Allochromatium vinosum DSM 180: one gene and its partner. The protein of the gene in region 1 interacts with the protein of each later gene in a pairwise test. Links are inferred from orthologs where the notes say so. Each region holds a gene or a part of one and is shown in the gene's direction. Other genes may lie near its edges. The genes, in order: uvrA and uvrB.

What was found.
Region 2: the proteins of uvrA (region 1) and uvrB interact in binary tests that used the Escherichia coli proteins (3 or more experiments, as listed by UniProt). The link is inferred for Allochromatium vinosum DSM 180 from one-to-one orthologs.

The regions. Positions count from the first base shown.
Region 1 is NC_013851.1:3,124,738-3,133,986, reverse strand. Bases 1-3,343 are described here. They hold uvrA (excinuclease ABC subunit UvrA), read left to right. Parts: upstream 1-308; coding sequence 309-3,143; downstream 3,144-3,343. Other genes in these bases: hcp (hydroxylamine reductase), read left to right, coding at 3,335-3,343; mazG (nucleoside triphosphate pyrophosphohydrolase), read left to right, coding at 1-293. Also shown: more of hcp, read left to right, coding at 3,344-4,963; ALVIN_RS13825 (RNA recognition motif domain-containing protein), read right to left, coding at 5,138-5,422; ALVIN_RS13820 (DEAD/DEAH box helicase), read right to left, coding at 5,551-6,867; ALVIN_RS13815 (hydrogenase maturation nickel metallochaperone HypA/HybF), read right to left, coding at 7,064-7,414; ALVIN_RS13810 (c-type cytochrome), read left to right, coding at 7,700-8,164; ALVIN_RS13805 (cytochrome b/b6 domain-containing protein), read right to left, coding at 8,306-9,004; 7-cyano-7-deazaguanine synthase QueC, read left to right, coding at 9,022-9,249. UniProt on the Escherichia coli protein: The UvrABC repair system catalyzes the recognition and processing of DNA lesions. UvrA is an ATPase and a DNA-binding protein. A damage recognition complex composed of 2 UvrA and 2 UvrB subunits scans DNA for abnormalities.
Region 2 is NC_013851.1:419,015-427,848, reverse strand. The notes cover bases 2,320-5,247. They hold uvrB (excinuclease ABC subunit UvrB), read left to right. Parts: upstream 2,320-2,738; coding sequence 2,739-4,757; downstream 4,758-5,247. Other genes in these bases: ALVIN_RS01785 (glutaminyl-peptide cyclotransferase), read left to right, coding at 4,754-5,247; ALVIN_RS01795 (pyridoxal phosphate-dependent aminotransferase), read right to left, coding at 2,320-2,595. Also shown: ALVIN_RS17455 (methyl-accepting chemotaxis protein), read left to right, coding at 1-1,122; more of ALVIN_RS01795, read right to left, coding at 1,405-2,319; more of ALVIN_RS01785, read left to right, coding at 5,248-5,509; sulfur globule structural protein SgpB, read right to left, coding at 5,576-5,950; ALVIN_RS16850 (uracil-DNA glycosylase), read right to left, coding at 6,177-7,172; ALVIN_RS01770 (2-isopropylmalate synthase), read right to left, coding at 7,183-8,733. UniProt on the Escherichia coli protein: The UvrABC repair system catalyzes the recognition and processing of DNA lesions. A damage recognition complex composed of 2 UvrA and 2 UvrB subunits scans DNA for abnormalities.

The DNA.
Region 1 (9,249 bases):
TCGACAAAGTCGAGGAAGAACTCGCCGAGTGTCGCGCGACCCTGGCCGAGCACGCCGATCAGACCGAGCGCGTCCACGAAATCGGTGATCTGCTGTTCTCCTGCGTCAATCTGGCCCGTCATATGGGCGTGGACGCCGAACAGGCCTTGCGCGCCGCCAATCAGCGCTTCGAGCGTCGCTTCGCCCAGGTCGAGTGCGGGCTGCGCGACCAAGGGCTCGAACCGAGCCTGGAGACCCGCGAAGCGATGGAACGTCACTGGACACTGGCCAAGGCCGCCGAGCGTCAGGTCTGAGCACGGGGCTGTTTCATGCAAATGATCCGACTGCGCGGTGCGCGCACCCACAATCTCAAGAACATCGACCTGGATCTGCCGCGCGAGCGCCTGATCGTGCTGACCGGGCTGTCCGGCTCGGGCAAGTCCTCGCTCGCCTTCGACACCCTCTATGCCGAGGGACAGCGGCGCTATGTCGAGTCGCTGTCGGCCTATGCGCGTCAGTTTTTGTCGATGATGGAGAAGCCCGACATCGACCATGTCGAGGGGCTGTCCCCGGCGATCGCCATCGAGCAGAAGACCACCTCGCACAATCCGCGCTCCACCGTCGGCACCATCACCGAGATCCACGACTATCTGCGCCTGCTGTTCGCGCGCGTCGGTCAGCCGTGTTGCCCCACTCATGGCGAGCCGCTCGACGCCCAGACCATCAGCCAGATGGTCGACCGGGTGCTGGCGCTGCCCGAGGGCGAGAAGCTGATGCTGCTCGCGCCCGTGGTCGCGGCGCGCAAGGGCGAGTATCAGCGCCTGCTCGGTGAGCTGCACGCCCAGGGTTTCGTGCGCGCCCGCATCGATGGGCACTTGTATGAGCTGGACGCGCCGCCCGAGCTGGACCCGAAGAAGAAGCACGACATCGCGGTCGTCGTCGACCGCTTCCGGGTGCGCGCCGATCTGGCGCTGCGTCTGGCCGAATCGTTCGAGACCGCGCTCAACCTCTCCGGCGGCCTCGTCCAGGTCGGCTGGATTGATGAACCCGAGCGTCCCGAGCTGACCTTTTCGTCCAAATTCGCCTGTCCGCTCTGCGGCTACAGTCTGCCGGAGCTGGAGCCGCGTCTGTTCTCGTTCAACAATCCGGCCGGCGCCTGTCCGACCTGCGACGGGCTGGGCGTGGAGCCCTTCTTTGATCCCGGCAAGGTGGTGATGCATCCGGAACTGAGTCTGGCCGGCGGCGCGGTGCGCGGCTGGGATCGGCGCAACGCCTATTACTTCCAACTGATCCGCTCGCTCGGCGAGCATTATGGCTTCGATGTCGAGATCCCCTGGATCGAACTGCCCGAGCCGGTGCGCGCCGTGGTCCTCTACGGCAGCGGCGACGAGAAGATCCGGCTCAAGCTGCCGCACGCCAAGGGCAGTCCCAAGCCGCAGGTGTTCGAGGGCATCCTGCGCAACATGGAACGGCGCTATCGCGAGACCGAGTCCAACACGGTGCGCGAAGAGCTGGCGCGCTATCTCTCGCAGCGACCCTGTCCGGCCTGCCGGGGCACGCGCCTGAACGAAGCCGCGCGTCATGTGTTCATCGGCGGGCACAACCTGCCGGCGATCTCGGGCCTGCCGGTCGGCGAGTCGCTGCGTCTGTTCGAGACATTGGAACTGCCGGGCCAGCGTGGCGCGATCGGCGCCCCGGTCATCACCGAGATCGCCACCCGGTTGCGCTTCCTGGTCGACGTCGGACTCGACTATTTGACGCTCGAACGCAGCGCTGAGACGCTCTCGGGCGGTGAGGCCCAGCGCATCCGGCTCGCCAGCCAGATCGGGGCCGGGCTGGTCGGGGTCATGTACATCCTCGACGAACCCTCGATCGGACTGCACCAGCGCGACAATGCGCGGCTCCTGAAGACGCTCACCCATCTGCGCGACCTGGGCAACACCGTGATCGTGGTCGAGCACGACGAGGAGGCGATCCGCACCGCCGACTGGGTGGTGGATCTGGGACCGGGCGCCGGCGCGCATGGCGGCGAGATTGTCGCTCAGGGCACGGCGGATGAGATCGCCTCCAACCCGGCCTCATTGACCGGACGCTATCTGTCCGGCGAGCTGCGCATCGAGATCCCCGCCCGGCGCACGCCCAACGACCCCGCACGCCAGTTGCGCATCCTGGGGGCGAGCGGTCACAACCTGCGCGCGATCGATGTCTCGATCCCCGTCGGTACGCTCTGCTGCATCACCGGCGTCTCGGGCTCAGGCAAGTCGACCCTGATCAACGACACCCTGTTTCCGGTGGTCGCGCGTCACTTCAACGGCGCCAGCCTCACGCCCGCGCCACATACGGCCATCGAGGGACTGGAGCAGTTCGACAAGGTGGTCGACATCGATCAGAGTCCCATCGGCCGCACGCCGCGCTCCAATCCGGCGACCTACACCGGGCTGTTCAACCAGGTGCGCGACCTGTTCGCCGCCGTCCCCGAGGCACGCTCGCGCGGCTATGACGCCGGGCGCTTCAGCTTCAACGTCAAGGGCGGGCGTTGCGAGGCGTGCAAGGGCGACGGCGTGATCCGGGTCGAGATGCACTTCCTGCCCGACGTGCATGTGCAGTGCGAGGTCTGTCGCGGGCGGCGCTACAACCGCGAGACGCTGGAGATCCGCTACAAAGGCAAATCCATCGACGAGGTGCTGAATCTGACCGTCGAGGAGGCGCTCGACTTCTTCGCCCCGGTGCCGGTGATCGCGCGCAAGCTCCAGACGCTGATGGACGTGGGTCTGTCCTATGTCCAGCTCGGCCAGAGCGCGACCACGCTCTCGGGCGGCGAGGCGCAGCGCGTCAAGCTCAGCCGCGAACTCTCCAAGCGCGACACCGGGCGCACCCTCTACATCCTCGACGAGCCGACCACCGGGCTGCACTTCCACGACGTCAAGCATCTGCTCGAAGTGCTGCATCGACTGCGCGACCAGGGCAACACCGTGGTGGTGATCGAGCACAATCTCGACGTCATCAAGACCGCCGACTGGATCATCGATCTGGGGCCGGAGGGGGGCGACCGGGGCGGGCAGGTGGTCGCGGTCGGTACGCCCGAGACCATCGCCAGCGACGAGCGGTCCCATACCGGGCGCTTTCTGCGGCCACTGTTGGAGCGGTGGCTATCCAATTGTTAGGAGCGCATCTCTGACAGTCTGCGACAGGCTTTGGCCCTTGCCCCGTATCGTCTGGCGATCCAGGGGGGCTGTGCAGCATTGCCTCCTCCTGGCGCTCGCCGCTTGACTCACATCAAGTCGTCCGATGTCGCGAGATGACATGCTCGCGCCATCGAACGATCCTGTTGATCCGAAGCGAGAGCGAGTCTGCCATGAGTATGTTCTGTTTCCAGTGCGAAGAAGCATCCAAGGGTTTTGGCTGCACCACCAAGGGTGTCTGCGGCAAGCATTCCAAGACCGCCCATTTGCAGGATCTGCTGGTCTATCTGCTCAAGGGACTGGCGGTCGTCGCCGAGGACGCGGCCAGGCAGGGCACGCCCGATCCGGGTGTGGGGCGTTTCGTCGCCGAAGCGCTGTTCGTGACCATCACCAACGCCAATTTCGACGATGCGCGCCTGGAAGCGAGAATCCAGGCCATCATCGCCCGCCGCGATGCGCTCAAGGCCACCATTGGCTATTCCAGTGATCTGGATGCCGTCAACTGGACCGGCACCCCCGATCAATACGAGGCCAAGGCGCTGGTCGTCGGCGTGCTGTCGCAAACCAACGAGGACGTGCGCTCGTTGCATGAACTCCTGGTCTATGGTCTCAAAGGCATGGCCGCCTACGCCGATCATGCCGCCGTGCTCGGTTTCGAGAAGGCCGAGATCTATGACTTCATGGTTTCCGCCCTGGCCGCCAGCCTGACCGAATCCGACATCCAAGCGCTGATCGGCTGGGTGCTCAAGTGCGGCGAGTTCGGCGTGACCGCCATGGCGCTGCTCGACGAGGCCAATACCACGACCTACGGCCACCCCGAGATCACCACAGTCAATCTCGGTGTGCGCCACAATCCCGGCATCCTCATCTCGGGTCACGACCTCAAGGACATGGAGGAGCTGCTCAAGCAGACCGAGGGCACCGGCATCGACGTCTACACCCACAGCGAGATGCTGCCGGCGCACTACTATCCGGCGTTCAAGAAGTACGCGCACTTCGTCGGCAACTATGGCGGCGCCTGGTGGGAGCAGGACAAGGAGTTCGCGGCCTTCAACGGCCCGATCCTGATGACCACCAACTGCATCACCCCGGTCAAGGACAGCTATCGCGATCGGATCTTCACCACCGGACAGGCCGGCTGGCCGGGTGCCATGCACATCGCCGACCGTCCCGAGGGTGGGGTCAAGGACTTCTCGCCGCTGATCGAGCGCGCCAAGACCTGCGCGCCCCCGACCGAACTGGAGCAGGGCGAGATCGTCGGCGGCTTCGCCCATGCGCAGGTGATGGCGCTGGCCGACAAGGTGATCGACGCCGTCAAGTCCGGCGCCATCAAGCGCTTCGTCGTCATGGGCGGCTGCGACGGGCGTCACAAGCAGCGCTCCTATTACACCGATGTGGCCAAGGCGCTGCCCAAGGAGGCCGTGATCCTCACCGCCGGCTGTGCCAAGTATCGCTACAACAAGCTCGATCTCGGTGACATCGGCGGCATCCCGCGCCTGCTCGACGCCGGACAGTGCAACGACTCCTATTCGCTGGCCTATATCGCCTTGAAGCTCAAGGAGGCGTTCGGACTCGACGACATCAACGAGCTGCCGATCTCCTACGACATCGCCTGGTACGAACAGAAGGCGATCATCGTGCTGCTGGCGCTCTTGCATCTGGGCGTGAAGCACATCCGGCTCGGGCCGACCCTGCCGGCCTTCCTGTCGCCGAACGTCGCCAAGGTGCTGATCGAAAACTTCGACATCAAGCCGATCGGCGAGGTCGAGGCGGACGTGCGGGCGATGATGGCCGCCGCCTGAATATAGAGGGCACTGAACAGGCGAGTGAATCACGTGATTCACTCGCCGCACGCTTGTTTCGCCGATTGCAAACCAGCCAGGTATCAGACGCAAAAAAGCCGCACCCGCCGTCGGTCCAAGACCATCCGGCGAGTGCGGCTTTTTCAGTCGTCCAGCCTGAGCCGGACCCGGCTGTTACCAGCGCGAGCCACCGCCGCCGCTACGCGACGGACGATCGGAACGCGGCTTGGCCTGGTTGACGCGCAGAGGACGCCCCTTGAGCGGGGTCTCGTTCAGACCCTTGATGGCCGCGTCGGCCTCGGAATTGCTGGGCATTTCGACGAAAGCGAAGCCCTTGGAATCACCGGTGAACTTATCGGTGATCAGGTTCGCGCTCTCGACATTGCCGTAGGCACCGAAAGCCTCGCGCAGATCGTCTTGGGTCACGCTATAGGCCAGGTTGCCAACATAAATATTCATCAGTCTCGGTCTCTTGGGGAACTGCGCATCGATTAAAAGGAGCTCCGCTGCCGGCCGATGCGCCCGCCGGCTGGAGTGGTGGCGGTTCGGCCTGAGCCGTTCCGCGAAACTGTGTCCTCGAACCTACATCAAACCGTCGCGCGTGGGCGCGAGCTGCCGCCGCGTCCGCTCTTGCGGGCGTGACTGCGCGGATGCTGGGTCTGGGCGCGATTGCCGCTCTGCTCGCCGCGTCCGTCGGAACGTGGGCGGGCGTGATGCTTGCGCGGCGCCTGCGACTGACGCCGGGCATCGGCCTGGAGCGTCTCGTCGGTCGAGCCGCGCTCTTCGAAGCCGTCGATGCGCTGGACGTCGATGCGCCGTCCGAGCAGACGCTCGATACCGGCCAGCAGTCCGCGTTCGTCGGGGCTGATCAGCGACACGGCGGTGCCGTCCGAGCCGGCGCGTCCGGTGCGGCCGATACGGTGTACATAGTCTTCGGGTACGTTCGGCAACTCGAAGTTGACCACATGCGGCAGGCGGTCGATATCGAGTCCGCGCGCCGCGATGTCGGTCGCGACCAGGGCGCGCAGGGCGCCGCTCTTGAAATCAGCGAGCGCGCGGGTGCGGGCACCCTGGCTCTTGTTGCCGTGGATGGCGGCGGCGGTGATGCCGTCGCGTCCGAGCTGTTCGGCCAGCCGGTTGGCGCCGTGCTTGGTGCGGGTGAAGATCAGCACCTGTTGCCAGTCGCCCTGAAGGATCAGATGCGAAAGGAGCGAGCGCTTGGCTTCGCGCGCCACCGGATGGACCACCTGGGTCACGGTCTCGGCGGCGGTGTTGCGCGGAGCGACTTCGATGCGCAGCGGGTCGTGCAGCAGGCCGATGGCCAGTTGCTCGATCTCGCGTGAATAGGTGGCCGAGAACAGCAGATTCTGGCGCTTGGACGGCAGCAGCTTGAGCACGCGGCGGATGTCGTGGATGAAGCCCATGTCGAGCATGCGGTCGGCTTCGTCCAGGACGAAGAATTCGATCTTGGACAGGTCGACATGGCCCTGGCCGACGTGGTCGAGCAGCCGGCCCGGCGTGGCGACCAGGATGTCGACGCCGCGACGCAGCGCCGTGGTCTGGGGCACCATGCCGACGCCGCCGAAGATCTGGAGTGCGCGCAACGGCAGATGCTGACCATAGGTGCTGACGCTTTCGCCGACCTGGGCCGCGAGTTCGCGGGTTGGAGTCAGGACCAGGGCGCGCGGAGCACGCTGACGCTGGGTGGACTGACTCAGCAGATGCAGCATCGGCAGGGTGAAGGCAGCGGTCTTGCCGGTGCCGGTCTGGGCGGCGGCGAGTACGTCGCGGCGGGCCAGAACGGCGGGAATGGCTTTGGATTGGATCGGCGTGGGCTGAGTGTAGCCCTGCGCGGCGATCGCACGCAGCAGTTCGGCCGAGAGGCCGAGCGCGGAAAACGACATGAATGCTCCTGGGTCGGCCTACCCAGGAATACTCGTCTGGGCCGGTCTAGGCGTAGGGTACGTGAGAGTCGCGACGGGTGAGCCTTGGGCGGGAGATCAACCGAGAGACGGGCCGCGCCGACCGGATGGCGCGTGGTGTATGAGCTGCCACCATACGCGAATCCCCGGCGAATGCAACCGTTATTTTCGACGCCGTTCAATCGGGGATCGTGAGTTCGAGATTTTCGAGCAGCAGTTCGTCGCCACTGACCAGCCGGGTCTGGAAAGCACCGCAGGCTCCGCACAGCAGCCGGTTCGGCCGCGCCTCGGTCTCGGCGCCGCAGAGGCTGCACTGCACCCGGATCTCGGCCGGCTCGATGACGAGTTCGGCGTCTTCGGCAAGCGTGCCGGTGGCAGCGAGCGGATAGGCCTGTTGCAGCAGCATCGGCTCGACCCCGGCGAGCGGGCCGACTTTGAGCCGGATGCGATCGACACGGCTTGCGCCATGCTCGCGGGCGATGTTCGTCACCTGATCAATGAGCGCCTGACAGAGTGAGAGTTCGTGCATGTTTGGTTCGCTATCATCCTGGTTGCGGGCAGTCTAGACTGATGTCGCCCAGACGCCAACGCCTCGTCGTCAAACGCCGAATCTGGGGCGCGCGGCGGCGGGCCGATGGCCGGGTTGGAACTTTTGTGCGCCATCTGTGCCACACTGCGGACACCCTTGCCGGTTCTCGACTTGAACCATCCGGGTGTCGCCCCGATCTAAGCGCCTCCCGCGCTGCTTCGGAAGAATGGCGCCAGACTCAAGCTTTTCCATCCACATCCATCGACCAACAACGGAGATTGTCCGATGAAACACGTGTTAGCCAGCACCGCCGCCGGTCTCATGGCCCTTGGCCTCGCCAGCTCTGCCATCGCCGCCGGCCTCTCGCCCGAGGAGCAGATCGAGACCCGTCAGGCCGGCTACGAATTCATGGGCTGGAACATGGGCAAGATCAAGGCGAACCTGGAGGGCGAATACAACGCCGCTCAGGTCGAGGCCGCCGCCAACGTCATCGCCGCCATCGCCAACTCCGGCATGGGCGCGCTCTATGGTCCGGGCACCGACAAGAATGTCGGCGACGTGAAGACCCGCGTGAAGCCCGAGTTCTTCCAGAACATGGAAGACGTCGGCAAGATTGCGCGTGAGTTCGTCGGTGCGGCCAACACGCTGGCTGAAGTGGCCGCCACCGGTGAGGCCGAGGCGGTCAAGACCGCTTTCGGCGATGTCGGCGCCGCGTGCAAATCGTGCCACGAGAAGTATCGGGCCAAGTGATCCCGGGGCGATTTCCCGAAAAGAGTGGGACAGGCAGAGCGTAGCGATGCCGGCTTACTCGGTGGGGAATCGTCGTTAGAGATCCGCACCCGATCATGCAGAAGGCCGCCCAAGAAGAATCGGGCGGCCTTTTTGCGTTCGTCACCAATCCGGTACGCTTCCCGTCGGCGCGGGTGGCGGAGGCGACAGCAGTCCGCCATTGGCGATCCAGACCGCGCCGGCCGTGATGGCGAGCGCCAGCACGAACGCGAGCAGTCCACCACCCTTGGCCGAGTGCGCCATCGGCTCGCGGGTCATCTTGTAACCGGTGAGCATGGGCCGGATCAGGTTGTCACCACGCACCCAGGTATGGAAAAGTGTCGCCAGCACATGCAGGCCGACGAAGCCACCGATGATCCAGATGGCCTGACGGTGCAGACTGCTGAGCCAGACGCTCGTCTCGCTGGAGACCAGTGACTTGAGCGGCCCGGAGAAGGCGATGTCGTCGGTGGCGAAGAGCCCGGTCAGACTCTGGAACAGCATCAGCGCCAGCAGCACCATCACTGAGATCCCGCCCAGCGGATTGTGCCCCATGCCGTGCCAGCGTCCGCGCAGATAGACGAGCATGGTCTTGGGGCCGTGCACGAACTGGCTGAAGCGGGCATAGGTCGAACCGATGAAGCCCCAGACGAGACGAAAGATGATCAATCCGAAGATGGCCTGTCCGATCCAGCCATGCCAGTCGATCCAGCGTCCGCCCGTCAGCCCGGTCGCGAAGGCGGACACCACCAGCACCACCAGCAACCAGTGAAAGAGACGGGTCGGAAGATCCCAGAGTTTGATTCGATGTTCCTGCATCATTCCTATACCAGAGAGGGATGGGTGGCCAAAGTGTCGCCCAATCCGGCGGTCGACGCCAAGTGCGCGCGTGCTCCAGTGCGCGAGGTCGAGCGATGAAACCGGCGGTCGTCCTTCTGAGCGGCGGTCTGGATTCGACCACGGCGCTCGCCATCGCCCGCGCCGAGGGCTTCGTGCCGCACGCGCTCTCCTTCCGCTATGGTCAGCGTCACGCCGTCGAGCTGGAGGCCGCCGCGCGCGTGGCCGAA
Region 2 (8,834 bases), 2.7 Mb from region 1 along the record:
ATCGATACCATCAGGACGAACCTCGAAACCCATCTTCAGTCGGCCGAGCTCCGTGCGGCATGGAGGCTCGCCGCCTTCGGCCTGGCCGTGATGGTGCTCGTGGGGCTGCTGACGTGGCTGATCGCCCGCCGTCTCAACCGCGGTATCAGTCGGGCCGTCAGCGTCATCCAGAACATCGCAGACGATCACGATCTCACCCTGCGTCTCGACGTCAGCGGCAAGGACGAGCTGGCCCGGATGGGCGAGCATCTCAACAGCATGCTGGACAGCGTGGCCCGAGTGATCCTCCAGTGTCAGCGCACCATCGATGACCTGAGCCAGACGCTGGCACAGCTCTCGGCCAATGCAGAGCAAACCTCGGTCGGCGGCCGCCATCAGCTCAGCGAGGCCGATCAGCTCGCCACGGCCATCACCCAGATGGTGGCGACCGTCGAGGAGATCGCCCGCAACACCGAGACAGCCGCCGACCGGACACACCGGGCGAGCCTCCATGCCCAGCAGGGGCGGGTCCAAGTCGATACGACCATTCAGCGCATCGACACCCTGGCCACCCGTCTGGCCGGCTCCACCCAGGCGGCGGACGAACTGGTGCAGAGTTCGACCACCATCGGCTCAGTGCTGGACGTCATTCGCGGCATTGCCGAACAGACCAATCTGCTGGCCCTGAATGCCGCGATCGAAGCCGCCCGCGCGGGTGAACAGGGACGCGGCTTTGCCGTCGTCGCCGGTGAGGTACGAACCCTCGCCATGCGCACCCGGACGGCGACCGAGGAGATCGGCGGCATCATCAGCGCGCTCCAGCAGAAGACCGGAACCATCGTCTCCCTGATCCAGGAGTGTCGCGAAGAAGGACTCGCCGGTTCGGCCCAAGCCAACGAGGCGGGCGCTTTTCTCCAGCGCATCACCGAAGACATGGCCGGCGTCCAGGAGATGAGCACGCAGATTGCCGCCGCCGTTCAGGAGCAGACGCATGTGGCGACGGAGATCAACCGCAATATCGTCGCCATCCGCGATATCGCCGACCACACCGCCTCGGCTGCTGACGCCAATGCCAGCACCTCGACCCAGATCGCCCAGAGCGCCACGGAACTCGCACATAGCATCAGTCGCTTCCGATGCTAGAGCTGCGTCAGCGATGCTTGTCGTACACCGCAATCTCTTCAAGCGGCTCTACATCTCAAACTGTGGAAGATCCGGCAACGTCCCGGACATGCGCCGGAGTCCAGCGATCAGGCAGGCAAAAAAATCCCTGCCTCCGCAAGAAGGCAGGGATTTCTTCTACTTATATGGCTCCCTGGGACGGGCTCGAACCGCCGACCTAGTGATTAACAGTCACCCGCTCTACCGACTGAGCTACCAGGGAAAGTCATGAGCCGCGCATGGTAGTGCCCGACCCGACCCGCGTCAAGCGTTTTTTACTGCCTGCTCGATCCGATCCAACGCCCGTTCCAGCGTCTCGCGGCTGGTGGCGATCGACAACCGCATATACCCGCCCAACCCGAACGCCGACCCAGGCACCACCGCCACGCCCGCCTTCTCGATCAGATATTCGCCCAGCTCCAGATCGTTGTTCACCCCTTCCAGACGTTCGATCAGCTTCTGCACCTTCGGAAATACATAGAACGTCCCATCGGTCGGCAGACACTCGATGCCCGGAATCTGGTTGAGCCGCTCGACCACGAAATCGTGCCGCTCCATGAACGCCTTGAGCATCACCCCGATGCACTCCTGCGGCCCGTCCAGCGCCACCTGCGCCGCCACCTGCGAGATCGACGTCGGATTGGACGTACTCTGCGACTGGATGGTGTTCATCGCCTTGATGATGTGCGCCGGCCCAGCCGCATAGCCGATCCGCCAGCCCGTCATCGAATACGCCTTCGACACCCCGTTCAGCACCAGCGTGCGCGGCGCCAGATCCGGACAGGCATTCAAAATGTTCACGAAAGGCGCCGAACTCCAACGGATATGCTCATACATATCGTCGGTCGCAATGATCACCTTCGGGAAATCACGCAACACCTCACCGAGCGCCTCCAGCTCCTCACGGCTGTACGCCATCCCGGTCGGATTGGACGGACTGTTGATGACCACCAGCCGCGTCTTCTCGTTCATCGCCCCCTTGAGCTGGGCCGGGGTGATCTTGAACGACTGCGCTGCGCCCGCCTGCACGAACACAGGCAGGCCGCCGGCCAGCAGCACCATGTCCGGATAGGACACCCAATAGGGTGCCGGAATCACCACCTCGTCACCCGGATCGAGCAGCGCCTGCGCCAGATTGAAGAAACTCTGCTTGCCGCCGCACGAGACCAGGATCTGATTCGGCGCATAGTCCAGCCCGTTCTCGCGCTGGAACTTGGCGATGATGGCGCGCTTGAGATCCGGCGTGCCGTCGACGGCGGTGTATTTGGTGAAGCCGGACTCGATGGCGCGGATGGCGGCGGCCTTGATGTGCTCGGGGGTATCGAAATCCGGCTCCCCGACGCCGAGTCCGATCACATCCTTACCCTCGGCACGGAGCGCGGCGGCGCGGGCGGTGATGGCAAGGGTCGCGGACGGCTTGACGGCCTGGACGCGGGCAGCGAGCTTGGTGGTCATGGACGAAAGTACCTGGATGGCCCTGATGGCTGGATTCGTGGTTGGAGGCCCACAATAATAGCGAATCGTCCGCTGTCCGACACTCGAATCGAACGCCCCTCCCCCACCTGCGCCCGCTGTGCGCATCCCCGAGGTTTCCCGGCATGTCCAACCCGTCCAGTCCCGCCTTCGAACTCGTCAGCCCCTTCGCCCCGGCCGGCGACCAGCCCGAAGCCATCCGCCGTCTGGTCGAGGGCCTGAACGACGGCGAGGCCGGCCTGACCCTGCTCGGCGTGACCGGCTCGGGCAAAACCTTCACCATCGCCAACGTCATCGCCCAGGTCCAGCGTCCGGCCCTGATCCTCGCACCCAACAAGACGCTGGCCGCCCAGCTCTATGGCGAGATGCGCGAGTTCTTCCCGCGCAACGCGGTGGAGTATTTCGTCTCCTATTACGACTACTACCAGCCCGAAGCCTATGTCCCGGCGACCGACACCTATATCGAGAAGGACGCCGCGATCAACGAGCACATCGAACAGATGCGCCTCTCAGCGACCAAGGCGCTGCTGGAACGGCGCGACGTCATCATCGTCGCCACCGTCTCGTCGATCTACGGTCTGGGCGATCCCGAGGCCTATCTGAAGATGGTGCTGATCCTCAAGCGCGGCGAGCGCATCGACCAGCGCGCCATCCTGCGCCGGCTCGCCGAGCTGCAATACACCCGCAACGAGATCGAGCTGTCGCGCGGCGCCTATCGCGTGCGCGGCGACGTGATCGACATCCATCCGGCCGAGTCCGACGACGAGGCGCTGCGCATCGCCCTGTTCGACGACGAGATCGAGACGCTGTCGCTGTTCGATCCGCTCACCGGCGAGGTGCGGCGGCAGGTCTCGCGCTACACGGTGTTCCCAAAGACCCACTATGCCACCCCGCGCGAGACCATTCTGAAGGCCATCGATCTCATCAAACCGGAACTCAGGGAGCGGCTCGACTGGCTGCGCGCCAACGACAAGCTGGTCGAGGCCCAGCGGCTCGAACAGCGCACATTGTTCGATCTGGAGATGATGCTGGAGGTCGGCTACTGCCAGGGCATCGAGAACTACAGCCGCTATCTCTCCGGACGCCAACCCGGCGAGCCGCCGCCGACCCTGTACGACTATCTGCCGCCCGATGCGATCCTCGTCATCGACGAGAGCCATGTCACCGTGCCCCAGCTCGGCGGCATGTATCGCGGCGACCGCTCGCGCAAGGAGAATCTGGTCAACTACGGTTTCCGGCTGCCCTCGGCGCTTGACAACCGCCCGCTCCAGTTCGAGGAGTTCCAGTCACGCCAGCCGCAGACCATCTATGTCTCGGCCACGCCGCGCGCCTTCGAGATCGAGCACTCGGGCGCGGTCATCGAACAGGTGGTGCGCCCGACCGGGCTGGTCGATCCCGAGGTCGAGGTGCGCCCGGCGCTCAGTCAGGTCGACGACCTGCTGTCCGAGATCGGCCCGCGCGTGGCCGCCGACGAGCGGGTGCTGGTGACGACGCTCACCAAGCGCATGGCTGAGGATCTGACCGAGTATCTCGACGAGCACGGCGTCAAGGTGCGCTATCTGCATTCGGACATCGACACCGTCGAGCGGGTCGAGATCATCCGCGATCTGCGGCTCGGCGCCTTCGACGTGCTGGTCGGCATCAATCTGCTGCGCGAGGGGCTGGACATGCCCGAGGTGTCGCTGGTGGCGATCCTGGATGCCGACAAGGAGGGGTTTCTGCGCTCGACCGATTCGCTGATCCAAACCATCGGCCGCGCGGCGCGCAACGCCAACGGCAAGGCGATCCTCTATGCCGACCGGATCACCGGCTCAATGCAGCGCGCGATCGAGGAGAGCGAGCGGCGCCGCGCCAAGCAGATCGCGGCGAACGAAGCCCAGGGCATCACACCCCAGACCATCCGCAAGGCGGTTGCCGACATCCTGGAAGCCCACACGCCCGGCGCACCGATGAAGGCCCGCGAATACGCCAGGGTCGCCGAGCAGGTGGCCGAGTACGGTCGTCTGACGCCCCAGCAGATGGCCAAGCGTCTCAAGACGCTGGAAAAGCAGATGTACCAGCACGCTAAGAATCTGGAGTTCGAGGAGGCGGCGGCGATTCGCGACCAGATCCGCGAGTTGCAGGCGCGAGGACTGGCCGCATGAAGTCGGGACTCGGTTTGGTCGCGCTGTTGATGCTGTGGTGTGGTGTCGCTTTAGCCGACTCAGCGCCGGTACTCGGCTATCGGGTGGTAGCGAGCTATCCGCACGACTCGAGCGCCTTCACCCAGGGCTTGATCTTCATCGACGGCACGCTCTACGAGAGCACCGGCAACTATGGCCGTTCGACCTTGCGCCGGGTCGATCTGGAAACCGGGCGCGTGGAGCAGGACATCCGGCTCGCCCCCAATCTGTTCGGCGAGGGCCTCACGGATTGGCGCGGACGCCTGGTGCAACTGACCTGGCGCGAACGGCTCGGGATCATCTACGACGCCAAGACCTTCGAGCGACTGGAAACCTTCAGCTATACCGGCGAAGGCTGGGGTCTGACCCAGGATGGACAGCACTGGATCATGAGCGACGGTACGGACGAGCTACGGTTTCTCGATCCCGAGACCCGGAACGTCGTGCGACGGGTGAAGGTCCGCGCCGGTAAGCGCCCGGTGCACAGGCTCAACGAACTGGAATACATCAATGGCGCCATCTGGGCCAACGTCTGGCGCAGTGATCATCTGGTGCAAATCGCACCCGACAGCGGCCAGGTGACAGCCGTGGTCGATCTGACGACGCTCTATCCATCCAGCGAGCGAGTGGGGCCAGAAGCGGTGATGAACGGCATTGCTCATGACGCCGCGACAGGTCGGCTGTTCGTCACAGGCAAGCACTGGCCCCGACTCTACGAAATCGTGATCGAATAGCGAAGCCCTGAAACGAAAGAAGCCAGGCAGAGCGCCTGGCTTCTTTCCCCGACTTAGATGTCGCGCTTACTTGGACTCGGACTGAGCCGGAGCCGCAGGAGCGACCGGTGCGCCGTAAGGTGCGCCATAGGGGAAGGCGTAGGGAGCGCCATACGCGCCGTAGGGAGCGCCGTAGCCGCCGTAGTAGGGATAGCCGTAACCATAGTAGGGGTTACCGTAGCCATAACCGCGACCGTAGCCGTTACCGCGACCATAGCCGCGACCGCCCCCGCTCATGCTCATGTTGAAGTCGCCGTAGCCGTCGCCGAACATGTCATTCATCCAGTCGCCCATGCCCGAGCCGTAGCCCGGACCGCCCCAGCCCGGACCCCACCAGGCGGAAGCGGAAGCGGAAGCACCAAGAAGGGCGGCGACGGCAGCAGCGGTAGCAAGCTTTTTCATCTGTTCTCTCCGATCATTTTGTCGTTGGCAGCAAGCGTGGCCAGCACTGCATCGACCACGGGGAAGAGTGTATATTAGAAAATAATTAAATAAGAAATCTTATTTAACGATCGCAACCATAAAAATCATAGGCAAAGCTGATCGAGATGTCCAGCCACTCGTTTCGTGTGGCATTGTTCGAAAAGTAACCGCGCGATTCAAGACACACCCGCCACCGCCCGTCGGGTCACAGCCGCCGCCAGACCTCGGTCAGATCGTCCCACGCCTTGGCCTTCTGCTCGGGAGAGCGTAGCAGATAGGCCGGATGATAGGTCACGCGCAGCGGGATATGTGCCGGACCATAGTCGAACCACTGTCCACGCAGTCGACCGACCGGGGTATCCGTCTTCAGCAGTTGCTGCGCCGAGATCCGTCCCACCGAGAGGATGACCCTGGGTTCGATCAGGGCCACCTGACGGTGCAGATAGGCTTGGCAGGCCAGCGCCTCGTCCGGCTTGGGATCGCGATTGCCGGGCGGACGGCACTTGAGCACATTGGCGATGTAGACCTGTTCGCGGCTGAAGCCGATCGCCGCCAGCATCCGGGTCAGCAACTGGCCGGCCCGCCCGACGAAGGGTTCGCCCTGGCGGTCCTCGTCGGCGCCCGGCGCCTCGCCGATGATCATCAGATCCGCGCGCCGGTCGCCGACGCCGAAGACGGTCTTGGTGCGTGTCTCCCAGAGTCGGCAGGCGCGGCAGCCGCGCACGGCGGCGTCCAGCGCGTCCCAGTCCATGCGCTCGATCGGGTTCACCGCCTCGGCCTCGGACGCGGGCGGATGGCCCATGGCGTCCCATTCATCCATCAGCGACGGTGAATACTCGGGCGTCTCGTCCCAGTCGGGAAATGGCCAGGACTCTGGCTCGGCTGAGGGCGCGTCAGCCAGGGTGGATGGCGCCTCGCGAGCTGCGGACGCGGGCGCCGGTCGTGCCGCAGTTTCAACCGTCATCGGTGCCGGCTCGACCGGGGCGGACGCACGGGGCGTCGACTCAGCGACAACTCGCGGCGGTGTTCCCGAGGCGTCGAGAAGCGGCAACGCGGTCGCGGACGGCACCGAGTCGCCGGACTCGGCGGCTCGCGAATCAGACATCGCCACCCAGGGCGAACGCAGCGCCCAGACGCTCACGCCCATGGCCTCCAGATAGGCCAAGCGCCGTTCCTCATCGAGCGGCGGACGCTCGACCATTGCGCGCCCCTCAGACATCGGCCGCCTGCGGATGGGCGCGCTCGGCCGGATGCAGGATCTTGTTGCAGGCGTTGATATACGCCTTGGCCGAGGCGACCAGGATGTCGGTATCCGCGCCCTGGCCGTTGACGATGCGCCCGCCCTTCTCCAGCCGTACCGTCACCTCGCCCTGCGCATCTGTGCCGCTGGTGATGGCGTTGACCGAGTAGAGTTTGAGTGTGGAACCGGTCTGAACCAGGCTTTCGATCGCCTTGAAGGTTGCATCGACCGGACCGCCGCCGGTGGCGGTGCCGGAACGCTCCTGACCATCGACGGCCAGCACCAGAGCCGCGCTCGGCGTCTCACCGGTCTCGGAGCAGACGCGCATCGACACCAGCTTGACGCGCTCGTTGGCCGTCTCCAGCGTGGTCTCGGTCACCAGGGCCTGCAAGTCTTCGTCGAAGATCTCGTGCTTCTTGTCGGCCAGATCCTTGAATCGCGCAAAGGCCGCGTTCAAGTCTTCCTCCGAGTTCATCACCACGCCCAGCTCCTGCAAGCGCGCGCGGAAGGCATTACGACCCGAGTGTTTGCCGAGCACCATGCGGTTCTCGCTCCAGCCGACGTCCTGGGCGCGCATGATCTCGTAGGTCTCGCGATGCTTGAGCACGCCGTCCTGATGGATGCCCGACTCGTGCGCGAAGGCGTTGGCCCCGACGACCGCCTTGTTCGGCTGGACCGCAAAGCCGGTGATGCCCGAGACCAGCCGCGAACAGTTCATGATCTGGGTGGTGTCGAGCCGGGTGTCGCAGTCGAACAGATCCTGACGGGTACGCACCGTCATCACGATCTCTTCCAGCGCCGCGTTGCCCGCGCGCTCGCCGAGTCCGTTGATGGTGCACTCGACCTGACGCGCCCCGTTGCGCACGGCGGCGAGCGAGTTGGCCACGGCCAGCCCCAGATCGTTGTGACAGTGGACCGAGAAGATCGCCTTGTCCGCATTCGGGATGCGCGCGCGCAGGGTGGCGATGAGCGAACCGAACTGATCCGGGATGTTGTAGCCGACCGTATCCGGGATGTTCAGGGTTCGGGCGCCGGCGTCGATCACCGCTTCCAGAATCCGACACAGGAAATCGATCTCGGAGCGTCCGGCGTCCTCGGGCGAGAACTCGACGTCGTCGGTCAGATTGCGCGCGCGCTTGACGGCATAGACGGCCTGCTCCAGCACCTGATCCGGACTCATGCGCAGCTTCTTCTCCATATGGATGGGCGAAGTGGCGATGAAGGTATGGATACGCCCGGCATTGGCGTTCTTGAGCGCCTCGCCCGCGCGGTCGATGTCGGCATCCAGCGCGCGCGCCAGACCACAGACCCGGCTGTCCTTGACCGCCTCGGCCACGGCCTTGACCGCCTCGAAGTCGCCGGGGCTGGCGATCGGAAAGCCGGCCTCGATGACATCGACCCGCAGCTTTTCGAGCGCCTTGGCGATGCGCACCTTCTCGTCGCGCGTCATCGAGGCGCCTGGGCTCTGCTCGCCGTCGCGCAGCGTGGTATCGAAGATGATCAGATGGTCTTTGGCGCTCATGATGGGTCTCTGTGATCCGTGATCGGCATTGGCGTGAGTCTGGGGCTTATTTTAGGCGATCCCTGCAAGCAAGCGCTTGAGTCCGGCCCGGTTTGCTGCTA